Regions from separate parts of the Nocardioides sp. NBC_00368 genome, predicted to be linked through region 2. Evidence: riboswitches for the same ligand, from Rfam matches in the RefSeq annotation. Region 2 holds a riboswitch; the other holds the start of a gene.
What was found. Region 2 has a riboswitch for S-adenosylmethionine ahead of thrC (threonine synthase). Riboswitches for the same ligand answer to the same signal wherever they lie in the genome.

Region 1: linked by a shared signal. The riboswitch ahead of OG984_RS28545 (aminotransferase class V-fold PLP-dependent enzyme) and the one ahead of thrC (threonine synthase) in region 2 are both predicted to bind S-adenosylmethionine.

What each region holds. Positions count from the first base shown of each region.
Region 1 covers NZ_CP107970.1:5,969,829-5,979,049, forward strand. The annotation lists gene katG (catalase/peroxidase HPI) at 1-1,159, shown strand, start outside; gene OG984_RS28540 (transglycosylase domain-containing protein) at 1,292-3,760, shown strand; SAM riboswitch class IV at 3,835-3,948, shown strand; gene OG984_RS28545 (aminotransferase class V-fold PLP-dependent enzyme) at 4,004-5,323, shown strand; gene OG984_RS28550 (lipoate--protein ligase family protein) at 5,363-6,418, shown strand; gene leuS (leucine--tRNA ligase) at 6,994-9,221, shown strand, end outside.
Region 2 covers NZ_CP107970.1:5,211,899-5,221,119, forward strand. The annotation lists gene OG984_RS24900 (alpha,alpha-trehalose-phosphate synthase (UDP-forming)) at 1-304, opposite strand, end outside; gene OG984_RS24905 (DUF3263 domain-containing protein) at 461-757, shown strand; gene OG984_RS24910 (LytR C-terminal domain-containing protein) at 758-1,255, shown strand; gene otsB (trehalose-phosphatase) at 1,348-2,202, shown strand; gene lon (endopeptidase La) at 2,369-4,693, shown strand; gene OG984_RS24925 (isochorismatase family protein) at 4,762-5,313, shown strand; gene OG984_RS24930 (GlxA family transcriptional regulator) at 5,310-6,221, shown strand; SAM riboswitch class I at 6,309-6,447, shown strand; gene thrC (threonine synthase) at 6,459-7,730, shown strand; gene OG984_RS24940 (SGNH/GDSL hydrolase family protein) at 7,866-8,786, shown strand; gene OG984_RS24945 (AMP-binding protein) at 8,908-9,221, opposite strand, start outside.

The sequences.
Region 1 (9,221 bases), 760 kb from region 2:
CTGGGAGCTCACTGAGTCCCCGGCCGGCGCCAAGCAGTGGAAGCCGAAGAACAACGGCGGTGCCGACCTGGTGCCCGAGGCGTTCGGTGACGGCAAGCGCGAGCCGCGCATGCTCACCTCCGACCTCGCCCTGCGCATGGACCCTGAGTTCGACGCGATCTCGCGCCGCTTCAAGGACGACCAGGACGCCTTCTCCGACGCCTTCGCCCGCGCCTGGTTCAAGCTGACCCACCGCGACATGGGCCCGAAGAGCCGCTACGCCGGCGCCGAGGTCCCGGCCGAGGACCTGCCCTGGCAGGACCCGCTCCCGACCGGTTCGGCCGCCACCGACGACGCCTCGATCGCCGCCGCCAAGAAGGCGATCGCCGAGTCCGGCCTGACCGCGCAGCAGCTCGTCTCCACCGCCTGGAAGGCTGCGGCCACCTACCGCAACTCCGACAAGCGCGGTGGCGCCAACGGCGGTCGCATCCGCCTCGAGCCGCAGGTGTCCTGGAAGGTCAACCAGCCCGACGAGCTCAAGCCGGTCATCGCCGCCTACGAGCAGATCGCGGCCTCGACCGGGGTCTCCTTCGCCGACGTACTCGTCCTCGCCGGTGGCGTGGGTGTCGAGCAGGCCGCGAAGGCTGCCGGCTACGAGGTGACCGTGCCGTTCACGGCCGGCCGCGTCGACGCCACCCAGGAGCAGACCGACGTGGAGAACTTCGGCTGGCTCGAGCCGGTGGCCGACGGCTTCCGCAACTACGACTCCGGGTTCCTCAACCTGCCCTCCGAGTTCCTGTTCATCGACCGCGCCAACCTCCTGGGCCTCTCCGCCCCCGAGGCGACCGTCCTCACCGGCGGTCTGCGCGTGATCGGCAACAACTGGGACGGCTCGGACCTCGGTGTCTTCACCAAGACCCCGGGCGCGCTGACGAACGACTTCTTCGTCAACCTGCTCGACTACGACCAGCAGTGGACCCCGTCCGCCGACGAGACGACCTACTCCAGCACCAACGGCTGGACCGGTTCGCGCGTCGACCTGGTCTTCGGCGCCAACTCCGAGCTCCGCGCCATCGCCGAGCTCTACGCCGGTGACGACGCCAAGGAGAAGTTCGTCAAGGACTTCGTCAAGGCGTGGGTCAAGGTCATGGAGAACGACCGCTTCGACCTGAAGAAGTGATCTGCTGAGGTCGTACGCCGCGACGTACGACCGACACGGAGGCCGGCCCCTTTCGGGGTCGGCCTCCGTCGTCATACCCACCCGGGTAGGATCAACGGCCGCCGCAATCAGTCGCCTAGGTCAGGTGGAGCAATGGAACACCGGAGCGCCGAGCCTCCGAAGGGTCCGACCGGTCCGCCGCCGTCGTGGCGGCCGCCTCCTCCGCCCGCCTCTCCGCCCGCTCCTCGGATCGCGCCCGAGCCGCCGAGGACCACGCCCAGCCGACCCGGCGCCCGCCGCGCCGCGCCGACTCCGTCGGCCGCCCAGGCGTTGCTCGCCCGGGCCGAGCCGGCCAAGGTCTGGGTGACCGAGAAGTGGGCCGCGGCCAGGACCGCGACCAAGACGTCGGCGACGGGGGGCTCGGGGAACCGGCGCTCCGCGCCGCCGAGCTGGCGGCGCTGGGGGAAGCTCACCGCGAAGGTGGCCCTGGTCGGCTTCCTGGCGATCGCTCTGATCGGCTCGATGACGGCGATCGTGGCGTACAACCGAATCACTGTGCCCGACCCCAACGCCGAGTTCGAGGTCGAGACCTCGTTCGTCTACTACAGCAACGGCAAGACCGAGCTCGGCCGCTACCAGGAGGGCGACCAGAACCGGATCAAGCTGGAGGCCGACGAGATCCCGGAGATGGTCAAGCACGCCGTGGTCGCCGCCGAGGACCGCACCTTCTACGAGAACAGCGGCGTCGACGTGAAGGGCATCGTGCGCGCGGCCTTCTCCAACACCACCGAGGGCACTGCCGGGGGCGCTTCCACGATCACTCAGCAGTACGTCAAGAACTACTACCTCAACTCCGAGCGGTCCTACTCGCGCAAGCTGAAGGAAGCGGTCATCGCCCTGAAGCTGACCCGGCAGAAGAGCAAGGACCAGATCCTCACCGACTACCTCAACACGATCTACTTCAACCGCGGCGCCTACGGCATCGAGGCCGCCGCGAAGGCCTACTTCGCGAAGTCGACCAAGGACCTGTCGCTGCAGGAGACCGCCGCGCTCGCGGCGATCCTCAACAACCCGGCCGGTTTCGACCCGGCCAGCAGCACCTTCCGCGGCAAGGAGAAGCTGCTCGGCCGCTACCAGTACGTCCTCTCCGGCATGGTCGACCTCGGCTACCTGAAACAGGCCGAGGCCGACAAGGTGAAGGACGCGCTGCCGAAGTTCCCGGCGAAGACGGTGCCCAGCCGGCTCGGCGGCCAGCGTGGCCACGCGCTCACCATGATCAAGGCCGAGCTGCTCGGCCTGAAGGGCGCCGACGGCAAGCCGCTGTTCACCGAGGAGAAGATCGACAGCGGTGGCCTGCGGATCACCGCGACCCTCTCCCCGAAGGTGATGAAGGCATCGGCCACCGCGGCCAAGACGGTGAAGCCGAAGAACCGCAAGGCGTACGTCAAGAACGACCCGGAGCAGAAGAACGCCCTGCACGTGGCGACCGCCTCGGTCGACGTCGCCTCCGGAGCGCTGCTCGGCTTCTACGGTGGCCAGGACTACCTCGACAGCCAGCACAACTGGGCCGCGACCGGCGGCCACGCGGGGTCGACGATGAAGGTCTTCGCCACCGCTGCGGCGATCGCGAAGGGCTACTCGCTGGAGTCGACCTGGGCGGGCGACTCGCCGTTCACCACGTACACCGGCTCACAGGTCGTCAACGAGGGCGAGCAGGCCGGCGTCGCCGCCGGCATGGACTACGGCCAGTACATCACCATGCTCAAGGCGCTGGAGCAGTCGGTGAACACGGCCTACATCGACATGACCGAGTCGATGGGTGGGGCCGAGGAGGGGCGCAAGGCCGTCTACCAGACCGCGCTCGACGCGGGGCTGACGCCGGAGAAGGCTGACCCGAGGTATCCCGGCATCCCGAGCACGTCCGGCTACCTCACCGACCAGGACGACCGGATCGCGCTGGGCGGCGCCAACGTCAGCCCGATCAACATGGCCAACGCCTACGCCACGATCGCCAACGGCGGCTACCGCCACGACGTGCATGTGGTGAAGAAGGTCCGCGACCGCGCCGGCAACGTCCTCTACAGCTGGAACGGCCGCAAGAACGCCCGGCACGCGATCTCGGAGGACATCGCCGCCGACGTGACGTACGCGATGCAGGGCGTGGTGCAGAGCGGCTCGGGCCAGAAGGCCCAGAGCATCGGCCGGCCGGTCGCCGGCAAGACCGGCACCGGCACCTGCACGAACGAGCAGTACGTCTGCTCGTCCTGGTTCGTCGGGTTCACCCCGCAGATCGCGACCGCCGTGCGCTACTCGCGCGGCAACGGCGAGGGGAAGCTCGACGGAGGCTGGATGCCGTCCTACTTCGGTGCCGACTATCCCACCGAGACCTGGGCCGCCATCATGGCGAAGGCCATGGAGGGCAAGGAGATCGAGAGCTTCCCGGAGCCGGTCTATGTCGACGGCCAGGACCCGGAGCCCGGCCACGAGAAGCAGCTGATCGCGCCGCCGCCACCACCTCCCGAGGAGGACGACGGCGAGGAGTGCGACCCGATCGCGGAGTTCTTCGGCGCCTGTGAGGGCGACGGCAACGGCAACGGCAATCCCTGGGAAGGTCGTCCGTGATCTGAGATACGTGCCCACGTATCGAGATGACGAGTTGGTGGGCGCACCCCGTCTCGGGCAGCATCTTCGCCGAAGGTCACGACTGCCAGCGCGAAGCCCCGGCTTGCTGGCGGGCAACCCTCCCACGCGGTGGGGTGCTCCGGGTGACGACCAGGCCCGCGCCGAGGTGGCGTGGGCAAGCGCGTGCTTCGCCGGGCAGCCTCGTGCAGCCCTGGGGAGCCATGACCCCCGAAGGGTGCCCCCATGTCCCTGCTCCCGCTCGTCGGCTCGAAGACCCAGGTCCCGCTGCTGGACGGAACGACCGTGACGTACGCCAACCTCGATGTCGCCGCGTCGGCGCCGGCCCTGCAGGCCGTGGCCGACCGGGTGGCCGAGGTGCTGCCGTGGTACGCCTCGGTGCACCGTGGCGCCGGCTATCTGTCCCAGGTCTCGACCGCCCTCTACGAGGAGTCGCGTGCGACGATCGGCGGGTACGTCGGGGCCCGTGAGGACGATGTCACCGTCATCACCCGCAACACGACCGACGCGGTGAACCTGCTGGCCGGCTGCGTACCCGGGCGGGTCCTCGTCCTGGACATCGAGCACCACGCCAACCTGCTCCCGTGGCACCGGGTCGAGGCGGGCGTCACCGCCGTCGCCGGCCGGGACACCCTTGCCGGCACCATCGACGCTCTGGCCGGCGAGCTGGCCCGAGGTGACTACGCCCTGGTGGCCGTCACCGGAGCCTCCAACGTCACCGGCGAGGCGCTGCCGGTGGGCGAGATCGTCACCCTGGCCCACGCCCACGGCGCCCGGGTCCTCGTCGACGGCGCCCAGCTGCTCGCCCACCGGCACTTCTCGCTGGCCGCGACCGGCGCCGACTACGTCGCCTTCTCCGGTCACAAGCTCTACGCGCCCTACGGTGCCGGTGCTCTCGTCGGGCGCCGCGACTGGCTCGACGTCGGCACCCCCTACCTCGCCGGGGGAGGGGCGGTCGACGACGTGGAGGTGGGCGAGACCACGTGGCAGCCCGCCCCCGCACGCCACGAGGGCGGCTCGCCCAACGTCGTCGGCGCGGCTGCGCTGGCCGCGGCGTGCACGACCCTCGGCGGCGTCTCGGCCGCCGAGCTGGACCGCCACGAGGCGTCGCTGAGGGGGCGCCTCGTGGCCGGCCTGTCCGCGCTGGAGGGCGTCGACGTCGTCCGCCTGTGGGCCGATTCCGAGGAGCCGGTCGGGGTCGTCACGTTCACCGTCGACGGCATCGAGCCCGGCCGGGTGGCTGCCTACCTCTCGGCCGAGCACGGCCTGGGCGTACGCGACGGCCGCTTCTGCGCCCAGCCGCTCCTCAAGCGCCTCGGGCTCGCCGGCGGCGCGGTCCGCGCGAGCATCGGCATCGGGACCTCGGTCGCCGACGTGGACCGGCTGGTGGCCGGCGTACGTGCTCTTCTCGACGGTGACGTCCGAGGCGACTACATCCTCCTCGACGGCGCCTGGACGCTCGCCGAGGACCCGCGGCCGTTGGTCGGACCGGTCGGTCTCACCCGCCTCGCCGACACCGCCGGGTCGTGCGGCGCGGCGGTGTAGTGCGGGGATGAATCCAGGCGCTCACGGTGTTGAGGAACTGTGAGTGAACGAGTGCATGGCGAGCGGAAGGTACGCGGCGGCAAGCTCGTCGTCGTCGACGCGACGGTCTCCGCCGACACGATCATCGACGTCGTCCTCTCGGGCGACTTCTTCCTGGAACCCGACGAGGCGCTGGGGTGGCTGACCGCGGCGCTGGAGGGACAGCCGGCCGACGCGTCCCTCGACCGGCTGACGGCCTCGCTGGACGCTGCCGCGCGTGACGCCGAGCTGGTCGGCTTCGGCACCCGCGACATCGCCCTGACGGTGCTGCGCGCGCTCGGCCGGGCCACGACCTGGGACGACCTCGACCTCGAGATCGTCGAGACCGGACCGCTGTCGCCGACGATGCAGATGGCCCTCGACGAGGTCATCGTCCGCCAGGTCGCCGAGGGTCGCCGCGCCCCCAACCTGAGGTTCTGGGACTGGGCCAGCAGCGCGGTCGTGATCGGCAGCTACCAGTCGCTCTCCAACGAGGTCGACGCGGCCGCCGCCGAGCGTCACGGCATCGAGGTCGTACGCCGCGTCTCCGGTGGCGGCGCGATGTTCATCGAGCCGGGCAACACGATCACCTACAGCCTCGCCGTGCCCGACACGCTCGTGGCCGGCATGTCCTTCCAGGAGTCCTACGCCTTCCTCGACGAGTGGGTGCTCCGCGGCCTGCGCAGCGTCGGCATCGAGGCCGCGTACGCCGGCCTGAACGACATCGCCTCGCCGGTCGGCAAGATCGCCGGCGCCGCGCAGAAGCGGATCCCCGGCGGCGTCCTCCACCACGTCACGATGGCCTACGACATCGATGCCGACAAGATGCTCGAGGTGCTCCGGATCGGCCGGGAGAAGATGTCCGACAAGGGCACCAGGAGCGCGGCCAAGCGCGTCGACCCGATCCGTTCCCAGACCGGGCTGCCCCGGGACAAGGTCATCGGCGCTCTGCTCGCCGAGTTCGAACAGAGCTTCGGGTCTGCGTACGTCGAGCTCGATCAGGCGACGATGGACGAGGCGGCAGCGCTGGTTGTCGGCAAGCACGCGACACGGGAGTGGATCAACCGGGTGCCGTAGGCGTGGAGCTCACTCCACGGACACGACTGGATCTCGGCCCGCTTCGCGGCTTCGCAGGCTCAGCCGCTGCGCTCGCGCGATCTCCAAATCGTTTTTGGGCCTGGCGACTTCGTCGCCGGGCCCAAAAGATTTGGACTCCGCTGCTCGGAGCGTTCCTTGGATGAGATGGGGGGGTCCTCATTCACGACCGACATCACGAGCAGCGGAGCGTCGCCAGTTTGGCACGCTCGAACTGGCCGTCGCAATAGGTGAAGGCCCCTCCGGCCCTATTTTCTGTCGGTCGATCCGCAGGGCAGAACTCATGGAGTATCGAAAGTGTCTTTCTAGAGGCCTTCGACCCTGCCGTCGGCCCCGGGCGCGGGAGTATGGCGGGGCTGCGAATGACGCTGGCGGCGGTGGTCGGCTACCCTGGACACATGCAGATGTCTGTCCTGCTTCTTAGGCAGCCGCGCTGACCCTGAGGGACACACCCCGGTCACGCGGCTACCCCTCCATGTGAGGGGCCTTTTTAGTTCTACGGAGCTTTGTTCCGGAAGCAGTCTCGACGCACGACACTCGACAAGGACGAAAGACCAATGACGCAGGAGCAGGCCGAGCAGGCGACGTACGACGTCGTGGAGCTGCAGGACAAGTGGCGCCCCATCTGGGAGAAGCTGGAGCCGTTCAAGGCGGGCCAGCGCGAGGGCGCTGAGAAGCGCTACGCGCTCACGATGTTCCCCTACCCCTCGGGCGACCTGCACATGGGTCACGCCGAGGTCACCGCGCTCCACGACGTGCTGGCCCGCTACTGGTGGCTGAAGGGCTTCGACGTCCTGAACCCGATCGGCTGGGACTCCTTCGGCCTGCCCGCCGAGAACGCCGCGATCAAGCGCAACGAGAACCCCGCCGGCTGGACCTACGCCAACATCGAGACCCAGGCGGAGTCGTTCAAGCGCTACGGCATCTCCTTCGACTGGTCGCGCCGTCTGCACACCTCCGACCCGGAGTACTACCACTGGACCCAGTGGCTGTTCATCAAGCTGTACGAGGCGGGGTTGGCCTATCGCAAGAAGAGTCCGGTCAACTGGTGCCCGAACGACCAGACGGTTCTGGCGAACGAGCAGGTTGTCAACGGGCAGTGCGAGCGGTGCGGCGCCACGGTCACCAAGCGTGACCTGAACCAGTGGTACTTCAAGATCACCGACTACGCCCAGCGGCTGCTGGACGACATGGACCAGATCAAGTGGCCCGAAGAGGTCCTGGCCATGCAGCGCAACTGGATCGGTCGTTCCGAGGGCGCGCACGTCGACTTCGACATCACCCTGGCCGATGGTGGATCCAAAAAGGTCACCGTGTTCACCACGCGACCCGACACGCTGTACGGCGCCACCTTCATGGTCGTCGCGGCCGATGCCACCTTGGCCTCGGAGATCGTCGCTCCCGAGCAGAAGCAGGCTCTGGAGGACTACATCGTCGAGGTCCGCAAGTCCTCCGAGATCGACCGCATGTCGACCGACCGTCCCAAGACGGGCGTCGACCTGGGGGTCACCGCGATCAACCCGGTCAACGGTGAGCAGATCCCGGTGTGGGCGTCGGACTATGTGCTGGCGGAGTACGGCACCGGCGCGATCATGGCGGTGCCCGCGCATGACCAGCGCGACCTGGACTTCGCGAAGGCCTTCTCACTGCCGGTTCGCCGGGTCGTCGACGTTCCTGACACCGACAACCCCGAGGAGACGTACGTTGCCACCGCAGGTGACGGTGCGTACGTGAACTCTCCCGAGCTGGAGGGCGTGGCAGACAAGGCGAGCGGGATCCACAAGATCATTGAGAAGCTCGAGGCCGAGGGCCACGGCAAGGGCACGATCAACTACCGGCTGCGCGACTGGCTGCTGAGCCGTCAGCGTTACTGGGGCGCCCCGATCCCGATCATCCACTGCGAGTCGTGTGGCCCGGTGCCCGTTCCCGAGGACCAGTTGCCGGTCGTGCTGCCCGACCTGAAGGGCGCCGACCTGAAGCCCAAGGGCGTCTCGCCGCTGGCCGCGGCGGAGGACTGGGCGAACGTCGACTGCCCGAAGTGTGGTGCCCCCGCGAAGCGGGACTCGGACACCATGGACACGTTCGTGGACTCGTCGTGGTACTTCCTGCGCTACACCTCGCCGCACTACGACAAGGCAGCGTTCGACCCCGAGGCGATCAAGGCCTGGGGTGCCGTCGACCATTACGTCGGTGGCAAGGAGCACGCGGTCATGCACCTGCTGTACGCGCGCTTCTTCGTCAAGGCGCTGAACGACATCGGCCTGATCGACTTCAACGAGCCGTTCAAGGAGCTGCTGACGCAGGGTGAGGTCATCAACGAGGGCAAGGGGATGTCGAAGTCCCTGGGCAACGGTGTCGATCTGGGCGAGACCATCGACGAGTTCGGTGTCGATGCCACCCGCGTGACGATGGTCTTCGCCGGTCCGCCTGAGGCCGACATCGACTGGGCCGACCTGTCTCCCGGTGGCTCGCTGAAGTTCCTGCAGCGCGCCTGGAGGCTGGCCGGTGACGTTGACTCCGAGCCGGGCATCGACTTTTCGGCCGGCGACGTGTCCCTGCGACGGGTGACGCACAAGACCGTCGCCGAGGCTGAGGAACTCCTGGAAAGCAGGAAGTTCAACGTCGTCGTAGCGCGGACCATGGAGCTGGTCAACGCCACCCGCAAGGCCATCGACTCCGGTTGTGGCCCGAAGGACGCGGCGGTGCGTGAGGCGGCCGAGGTGGTCGCCATCCTGCTGTCGCTGGTCGCTCCGTATACCGCCGAAGAGATGTGGGAGATCCTGGG
Region 2 (9,221 bases):
CGTGGTAGAGCGGCCACAGGGTGCCGTTGGAGAAGCCTTCGTAGTGCTCCTCGATGTCCTGGGCGGTCATCGTCATCGGCAGCAGGTGGAGCCCGTCGTCCTCGAACGGCTCGAGGTCCTCGTCGGTGCCGCCGGGCCACCCGATCCAGACGCCGTCGTTGGCTCGCAGGACCGGCTCGAGAGCGCTGACCAGACCTCCTGGCGAGCGGCGCCACGCCTTCGTGCCGTCCGGCATCTCCACTCGATCGACGGGGAGCCGATTGGCCACGATTACCAGGTCAGCCTGCACATCTCCGACTGTAATGGACCGGAGCCAGGTTCGGTGCGGTGCCGTTCCACTGGGTACTCTGCGGTCCCTCACAGGAATACCTGTCGAGTAACACGCCGGAGGGTGAACCACAGCGGTGTAGTTCGGCGCGTTAGTCTGTGGCCAGATGCAGACGACACCGGGGGACGAGGAATGAGCGCTGTAAACGTGCAGGTCACAGGCCCAGGCGAGGACCCCGCGAGCCTCAGCGAGCGCGACAAGCAGATCCTTGACTTCGAGCGCCAGTGGTGGAAGTACGCCGGTGCCAAGGAAGCTGCCGTGCGTGAGGCGTTCAACATGTCCGCCACCCGCTACTACCAGGTGCTCAACGCGCTGATCGACAAGCCGGAGGCTCTGGAGGCCGACCCGCTCCTGGTACGCCGCCTGCGACGGCTCCGCGCTGCCCGGCAGCGTCAGCGCTCGGCGAGACGGCTCGGCTTCGAGGTCTGAATGACCGGCAGCGTACGTCGTTCGAAAGGGGAGCGTGGCGTCGCGCTCCCGACACCCGTCATCGCGCTCAGCGTGGTGGCCGTCGTCGTCGCGGTGATCGTCTTCTGGGTCACCGGCGGCGACGGAGACGGCCGGGGCGAGAAGATCGCCCAGACCGGTGGCAGCCCTTCGGCCTCGGCATCCGCCTCGCCGAAGGCGGCCAAGGCGGAACCGTCGCCCGTCGACCGTGCCAAGGTCAGCGTCGAGGTCTACAACCAGTCCAACGTCGCCGGCCTTGCCAGCGATGTCGCGGCGAAGGCGACCACGGTCGGCTGGAACGTCGTCGGCGAGGACAACTGGATGGGCTCCGTCCCGGAGAACACCGTCTACTACCCGAGCGGGATGAAGCGCGAGGGCCAGCAGCTGGCCGACGACCTCGGCATCAAACGGACCCATCTGTCGGTGGAGGGCTCGATGAAGGGTGACCGGCTGACGGTCATCCTGACCGGCGCTCTCTGAGGGGTTCCGGCCGTTCTCGACGGTGTGTGATCTGTCGCACGACCCCGTATTCCCGGTCGGCTCGGAGGTCGTTGCCGTGTCACAGTTGAGGCATGGCCGAACTCCAGCCTGATGGCACAGCAGGAGAGCAGAAGTACGCCGCGATCGCGGCTGCCGCCGCCGAGACCCTCGTCGGCCTCGACTTCGACGGCACGCTCTCGCCGATCGTCGAGGACCCCGCCTCGGCCCGGATCCATCCGGACGCGGCCTCGGCCCTGATCGCGCTCGCGGCCCGGGTGAAGGCGGTCGCCATCGTCACCGGCCGCCCGGCCGGACAGGTCGTCGAGCTGGGCGGGCTGGCGGCGATCGCCGACGCGCTCGCGGAGCTCGGCAAGGAGCTGTATGTCTTCGGGCAGTACGGCAACGAGCGCTGGAGCGGCTCGGACCGGGTCGTCGTCGGCCCGCCGCCGCCCGAGGGGCTGGGTGCCTTCGAGGCGGCGCTCCCGGCGGTGCTCGCCGCGCACGGGGCGCAGGACGCCTACATCGAGGAGAAGGGTCTCGCCGTCGGCGTCCACACCCGCCGGTTCCCCGACCCCGACGCTCTCACCGCGCGCCTGCTTCCGCCGCTGACCGAGCTGGCTGCCGAGCACGGACTGATGATCGAGCCCGGCAAGCAGGTCATCGAGGTACGCGCCCCCGGCATGCACAAGGGTCACGCCATCGAGACGCTGATCTCGGTGGTCGAGCCGGGCGCGATCCTGTTCGGCGGTGACGACCTGGGTGACATCGAGGCGTTCGAGGCCGTCAAGGCGTGGGGAAAGACCACCGGGTCTCCGACGCTGCTCGTCTACTCCCACGCCGGGCCCGACCGTGGCCCGCTCGCGGGGCTGGCCGATCTCGAGGTCGCCGGGCCGGAGGGCGTGCTCGGGCTGTTGCGTGGGCTGGCGACCGACGCGGCGGCCCTGTAACACGTCGTTCGGAGCACTATCCGGTCGTTCTGAACGACCGGATAGTGGGTGTAACAGCGTGTTACAGCTCGCGCCGTCCGCTGACAGCGAACACGATAACCGGAGGGAACATCCGGTTGCTCCCGGAAGTTGAGCCAGTATCACTCAACTTTCTAGGAGGGTCCGCATGGACAAGCTTCCTGTGCTGTTCGTCTCGGACGCCGTGGTCCTGCCGGGGATGGTCGTGCCCATCGAGCTCGACGAGGCCGCGCAGGCTGCCGTCGATGCCGCCCGAGCCGGCTCGGAGAGCCGGCTGCTGGTGGCGCCGCGGCTGGGGGACCGGTATGCGACGTACGGCGCTGTCGCCACGATCGAGCGCGTCGGCCGCTTCCGGGGCGGTGAGCCCGCAGCGGTGCTGAGGGCCGTCGGCCGCGCGAAGATCGGCTCCGGCGTGACCGGACCCGGCGCGGCGCTGTGGGTCGAGGTCGAGCCCGCCACCGAGACGACGACGGAGCACGCGAAGGAGCTGGCCGAGGAGTACAAGCGGCTGGTCGTCGCGGTGCTGCAGCGCCGTGAGGCCTGGCCGGTCATCGACCAGGTCAACCGGCTCATCGAGCCGTCCGAGATCGCCGACACCGCCGGCTATGCGCCCTACCTCGACGACGAGGCCAAGCGCGAGCTGCTCGAGACGCCGGACGTCGAGGAGCGGCTCGAGAAGGTGATCGCCTGGGCCAAGGACCACATCGCCGAGTCCGAGGTCAGCGACAAGATCGCCGAGGATGTCCGCGAGGGCATGGAGAAGACGCAGCGGGAGTTCCTGCTGCGCCAGCAGCTCGCCGCGATCCGCAAGGAGCTCGGCGAGGGCGAGCCCGAGGGCTCCGACGACTACCGGGCCCGGGTCGAGGCCGCCGACCTCCCCGAGACCGTACGCGAGGCCGCGCTGCGCGAGGTCGACAAGCTCGAGCGTGGTTCCGAGCAGAACCCCGAGACCGCGTGGATCCGCACCTGGCTCGACACCGTCCTGGAGCTGCCGTGGGGCGTGGTCACCGAGGACTCCACCGACGTGACCGCCGCTCGTGAGGTGCTCGACGCCGACCACCACGGCCTCGAGGAGGTCAAGGACCGGATCGTCGAATACCTGGCGGTCAGGGCCCGGCGGGCCGAGCGTGGTCTGCAGGTCATCGGTGGCCGTGGGTCGGGTGCCGTGGTGCTGCTGGCCGGTCCTCCGGGAGTCGGCAAGACCTCGCTCGGTGAGTCGGTCGCCCGCTCGCTCGGACGGAAGTTCGTCCGGGTCGCGCTGGGCGGTGTGCGCGACGAGGCCGAGATCCGCGGTCACCGGCGCACCTACGTCGGCGCGCTGCCCGGCCGCATCGTGCGGGCCGTCAAGGAGGCCGGCTCCATGAACCCGGTCGTGCTACTCGACGAGGTCGACAAGGTCGGCTCCGACTACCGCGGTGACCCGGCCGCGGCCCTGCTCGAGGTGCTCGACCCGGCGCAGAACCACACCTTCCGCGACCACTACCTCGAGCTCGACCTGGACCTCTCCGACGTGCTCTTCATCGCCACGGCCAACGTCGTGGAGCAGATCCCGAGCGCGCTGCTGGACCGGATGGAGCTGGTCACGATCGACGGCTACACCGAGGACGACAAGGTCGCCATCGCCCGCGACTTCCTGCTGCCCCGGCAGCTCGAGCGTGCCGCGGTGACCGCCGAGGAGGTCACGGTCGCCGACGAGGCGCTGCGTGAGCTGGCCGCGAACTACACCCGCGAGGCGGGCGTACGCCAGCTCGAGCGGCTCATCGCCAAGGCGCTGCGCAAGGCGGCGACGAAGCTGGCCACCGGCGCGGAGCACGTCGAGGTCGACCTGGACAACCTCAAGGACCTCGTCGGACGGCCCCGGTTCACGCCGGAGTCGGCGGAGCGTACGTCGGTCCCGGGTGTCGCCACCGGACTGGCCGTCACGGGACTCGGTGGGGACGTGCTCTTCATCGAGGCGTCGGCGTCCGACGGGCAGACCGGGCTGAACATCACCGGTCAGCTCGGCGAGGTGATGAAGGAGTCCGCGCAGATCGCGCTCTCGTTCGTGCGCTCGCACGCGGCCGAGCTGGGCGTCGACCCGGCCGTGCTCGACCGCTCGCTGCACGTCCACGTGCCGGCAGGTGCGGTGCCCAAGGACGGGCCGAGCGCCGGCATCACCATGGTCACCGCGCTGACCTCCCTCGCGACCGGTCGCCCGGTGCGCAGCGAGGTCGGCATGACCGGTGAGGTCTCCCTCTCCGGCCGGGTGCTGCCCATCGGTGGCCTCAAGCAGAAGCTGCTCGCCGCCCAGCGGGCCGGTCTGACCGAGGTCTTCGTGCCCCAGCGCAACGAGCCCGACCTGGACGAGGTGCCCGACGACGTGAAGCAGGCGCTGAAGATCAACCTGGTGAGCGATGTCAGGGATGTCGTACGCGGCGCCCTGGCGCCCGCCGGGGGAGAGGCCACGACGCAGAGCACGGTGGCCGCTGCCTGACCGGATCGTTCCGGATGCTGCCCGCTTGATGCCTCGTGCATCGAGCGGGCAGCTCGCACACTGGAGGCATGAGCAATCGTGCCCTCCTCGTCATCGACATCCAGGAATCCTTCCGCCAGCTCGGGAAGTGGGAGCAGACCCTGTACCCCGACATCGCCGAGCGCGCCGACCGGCTGGTGAGCCTCGCGCGAGCGGCCGGCGACCTGGTCGTGTGGGTGCTGCACACCGAGCCCGGCAGCGGCGGCGCCTTCGACCCGGCCTCGGGTCACGTGCGCTACCTCGACGGGCTCAGCGGCCCGCAGGACGGCGACGTCGAGGTGCGCAAGACCTCGCACAACGCCTTCACCACGACCAACCTCCAGCAGGTGCTGACCGAGCACGGCGTCACCGAGCTCGTGGTCTGCGGGATCCGCGCCGAGCAGTGTGTCGAGACCACCGCAAGGATCGGCTCCGACCTCGGCTACCGGGTCACCTACGTGGCCGACGCCGTCACCACGGAGCCGCTGGGCGGGCTGTCGGCCGCGGAGATCGTGGAGCGTACGAAGCTCGTGCTCAGCGGCCGGTTCGCCGAGATCGCGACCATCGCCGAGCTGGAGGCTGTGGCAGCATCTGCCGCGTGAGCAAGGTCGTGTTCGTGCTGCTGCCCGGCGTACATCTGCTCGATCTCGCCGGGCCGGCCCAGGCGTTCCACACCGCCGGCGGCCTGGGTCATCCCTACGACCTCGTCTATGTGGCGGGCGCCGATCAGGGAGAGGTGCTCTCGGCCCAAGGACTGCCGTTGGCGGCGACGGCCGAGTGGCCCGACCTCGACCCTGGCGACCTGCTGCTCGTGCCGGGGTGGAAGGCGGCGTACGACCTCGTCGCCGGCCCCCGGCTCACGCCCGAGACCGCCGAGCGGCTGCGTGGTCATCATGCGGCCGGGGGTGAGGTGGCGAGCGTGTGCGCGGGTGCCGACGCCCTCGGCCAGGCGGGTCTCCTCGACGGGCGTCTGTGCACCACCCATCACGATCTCCAGGATGCGCTCGCGAGGCGCTACCCGAAGGCCCGGGTGGTGCGCGACGTACTGTTCACCAGCGATGACCGGATCGTGACGTCGGCCGGTATCGCCAGCGGCATCGACCTGAGCCTGCACCTGCTCGCGATGCGCCACGGACCGGCGCTGGCGGCGCGGGTCGCCCGCGACATGGTCGTCTACGCGCGGCGCAACGGCGACCAGCCGCAGGAGAGCGTCCTGCTGCGCCACCGCAACCATCTCGACGACACCGTCCACCATGTGCAGGACGTCATCGACGCCCGGTTCGCCGAGCCGCTTCCGCTCTCCGGTCTGGCCGAGGGCGCGGGTGTCAGCGAGCGCACCCTGACCCGCGCCTTCGTACGCGCGACCGGTCTCACCCCGCTCCGCTACCAGCAGGCGCTCCGCCGCGAGCGTGCCGACCACCTGCTCGCCGCCGGCACCACCATGGAGTCGGCCGCCCGGGCGGTGGGCTTCGACGACGCCCGGATGCTGCGCCGCCTCCGCGCTCGCTGAGCCGCCCATGTCCAGATAGCGGACAGTTGGTCCGCGGAGTGGAACCCGGGTGTGTGGGGCGCCGGATACCTGCCGTACGATCGCTACTGCTCATCGAGAGGGACTGAGGGAACGGCCCAGTGAAGTCCCGGCAACCGACCGCGAGCCTCCTCCCGACCACGGGCAGGGCGCGGAGCAGGTGCTAATTCCGGCCCGGCGCGAGAGACGTGATCGGGGAAGATGAGGAGGAGGTTTCTCATGAGCGCTGCGACCACGGAGACGAAGGGCCTGCGCGAGGGTGCTTTCGGCAACGCCTCGGCGCTGTCGTGCCGGGAGTGTGGCAACCAGATCGACCTCGGTCCGCACTACGCCTGTCCGGAGTGTTTCGGGCCACTGGAGGTGGCCTATGACTTCCCGGCCGTGACCCGCGAGGAGATCGAGGCCGGACCCCGCAACATCTGGCGCTACAAGGCGCTGCTGCCGGTGCCCGACGACATCGAGCAGAGCCCCAACACCGAGCCCGGCTTCACCCGGCTCCTGGACGCGAAGAACCTCGCCAAGGAGCTCGGCGTCGAGAAGATCTGGGTGAAGGACGACTCGACCAACCCGACCAACTCGTTCAAGGACCGCGTGGTCGCCTGCGCGCTCAGCGCCGCCCGCGAGCTCGACGCCAAGGTCTTCGCCTGCCCCTCGACCGGCAACCTGGCCAACGCGGTCGCCGCCGCCGGCGCCCGTGCTGGGATCCCCACCGCGGTCTTCATCCCCAGCAACCTCGAGCAGCCCAAGCAGGTCAACTCCGCCGTCTTCACCGACAACCTGATCGCCGTCGACGGCAACTACGACGACGTCAACAAGCTCGCCCAGGAGATCGCCGCGGAGGAGGACGGCTGGGCGTTCGTGAACGTCAACGTACGTCCCTTCTACGCCGAGGGCTCCAAGACCCTCGGCTTCGAGATCGCCGAGCAGCTCGGCTGGCGCCTGCCCGACCAGATCGTCATCCCGGTGGCTTCCGGATCCCAGCTGACCAAGGTCGACAAGGCCTTCAAGGAGCTGATCAAGCTCGGTCTGGTCGAGGAGAAGCCCTACCGGATCTTCGGTGCCCAGGCGACCGGCTGCAACCCGGTCGCGACCGCGTTCAAGGCCGGCGTCGACGCCATCCGCCCGGTCAAGCCCGACACCATCGCCAAGTCGCTGGCGATCGGCAACCCGGCGGACGGCATCTACGTCCTCGACGCCACCCGGTCCTCCGGCGGCGCCGTCGAGGAGGTCACCGACGACGAGATCCGCGCCGCGATCGTGCTCCTGGCCCGCACCGAGGGCATCTTCACCGAGACCGCCGGCGGCACCACTCTCGCGGTCACCAAGAAGCTCGTCGAGACCGGCGCCCTGGACCCGAGCCTGGAGACGGTGATCATCAACACCGGCCACGGCCTCAAGACCCTCGACGCGGTCAGCGGCATCGTCGGCCCGCGCGCCACCATCGCCCCCAACTACGACTCCTTCGAGGAGGCTGGGCTCTCCCAGGCGTAGGTCCGTGGATGTTCGTCTAGGTATGTAGCGGAACCGTCGCTTCCCGTGCGGAACTCCGCGTGGGAAGCGACGGTTTCTCTGCATACCTAGACGAACCAACCGCCCGTTCACCCTCGTGGGGTACACATGAGGAATGTGAGCAGCGCGAAGACGAGTGAAGAGGCCAGGTGGCTCGGCATGGTCGCCGCCACCGCCGGCGTTGCCGGCGCAGTTGGTGTGGTGGGGGCGGCTGCGGGGGCCGGGTTCGTGACGTTGCTGAAGAGACAGGCGGCGCACGCGCGCGACGTGATCGGCAAGCCTCTCGGCGAGGAGGCGATCGACGCCGACAAGGTCTACAAGAAGACCTACGGGGGTACGCCGGTCGAGCTCCTGATCCTCGGCGACTCGATCGCCGCCGGACTGGGAGCGGAGACCAGGGGCGGCACCCTCGGCGCCCGGCTGGCCAAGGGCACGGCCAAGGCGCTGCAACGACCGGTGCGGCTGCGTACGGCTGCGGTGGTCGGCGCCGAGACCTCGATGGTCCCGGCCCAGCTCGAGTCGCTGCCGGATAGCTATCGGCCCGACGTCGCGGTGGTCATCGTGGGCGGGAACGACGTCACCCACCGGGTGCCGCAGAAGGACTCCACCCGGGTGCTGGGCGAGGTCATCGACGCCCTGCGCGAGCGCGGCGCCGAGGTGGTCGTCGGCACCTGCCCGGACGTGGGCGCGGTGCGGCCGCTGCCGCAGCCGCTGCGCTCGCTCGGGCGCAGGATCGCCAAGCAGCTGGCCGACGGCCAGCGGGAGACCGCGCTGGCCCGGGGTGCCCACGTCGTCTCGCTCTCCGACGTCGTCGGCCCGTTCTTCATCACGAACCCCGACGAGATGTTCGCCATCGACCACTTCCACCCCAGCGCGATGGGCTACAAGCGCACCGCCAAGGCGATGCTGCCCTCCGTCCTGGCCGCGCTCGGCCAGGTCCAGCAGGTCCCGTTCGGGCACCACCTGCCCGAGCTCCCGCCCGAGGCGACCGAGCCGCCGCCCCCCGACGACCCGGACGCCCCCGACCGGCAATCCTGACCCAACGCCGATCCGGCGCGTCAGTCCCGGAAAACAGCGCCGAGTCGGCGCGAATGTCCCGAGCAGCTGGGACAGACGCGCCGACTCGGCGTCCGGTGGCGGGACAGTTGCGCCGACTCGGCTAGTTTGCGGCAGCCTCGGCATCGGTCTCGTCGAGGGCCCTGGCACCGTTGCCGGGTCCGCCGGTGCTGAGCAGATCGGCGGTGAGGCCGGTGGCGGCGCGGTAGTCGACGGTCCCGGCCGGCGTACGCGGCACCGACTCGACGAGCAGGACGAGCTTGGGCTCGTGCGACTCCCCGAGTACGTCACGGGCGTGCTTGCGCAGGTCGGCAGCGGCGATCTCGGAGCCCGGTGTCAGCTGCACCAGAGCCGCGACCTGCTGGCCCCAGCGCGGGTGGGGCATACCGAAGACCGCGGCGTCGACGACGTCGGCGT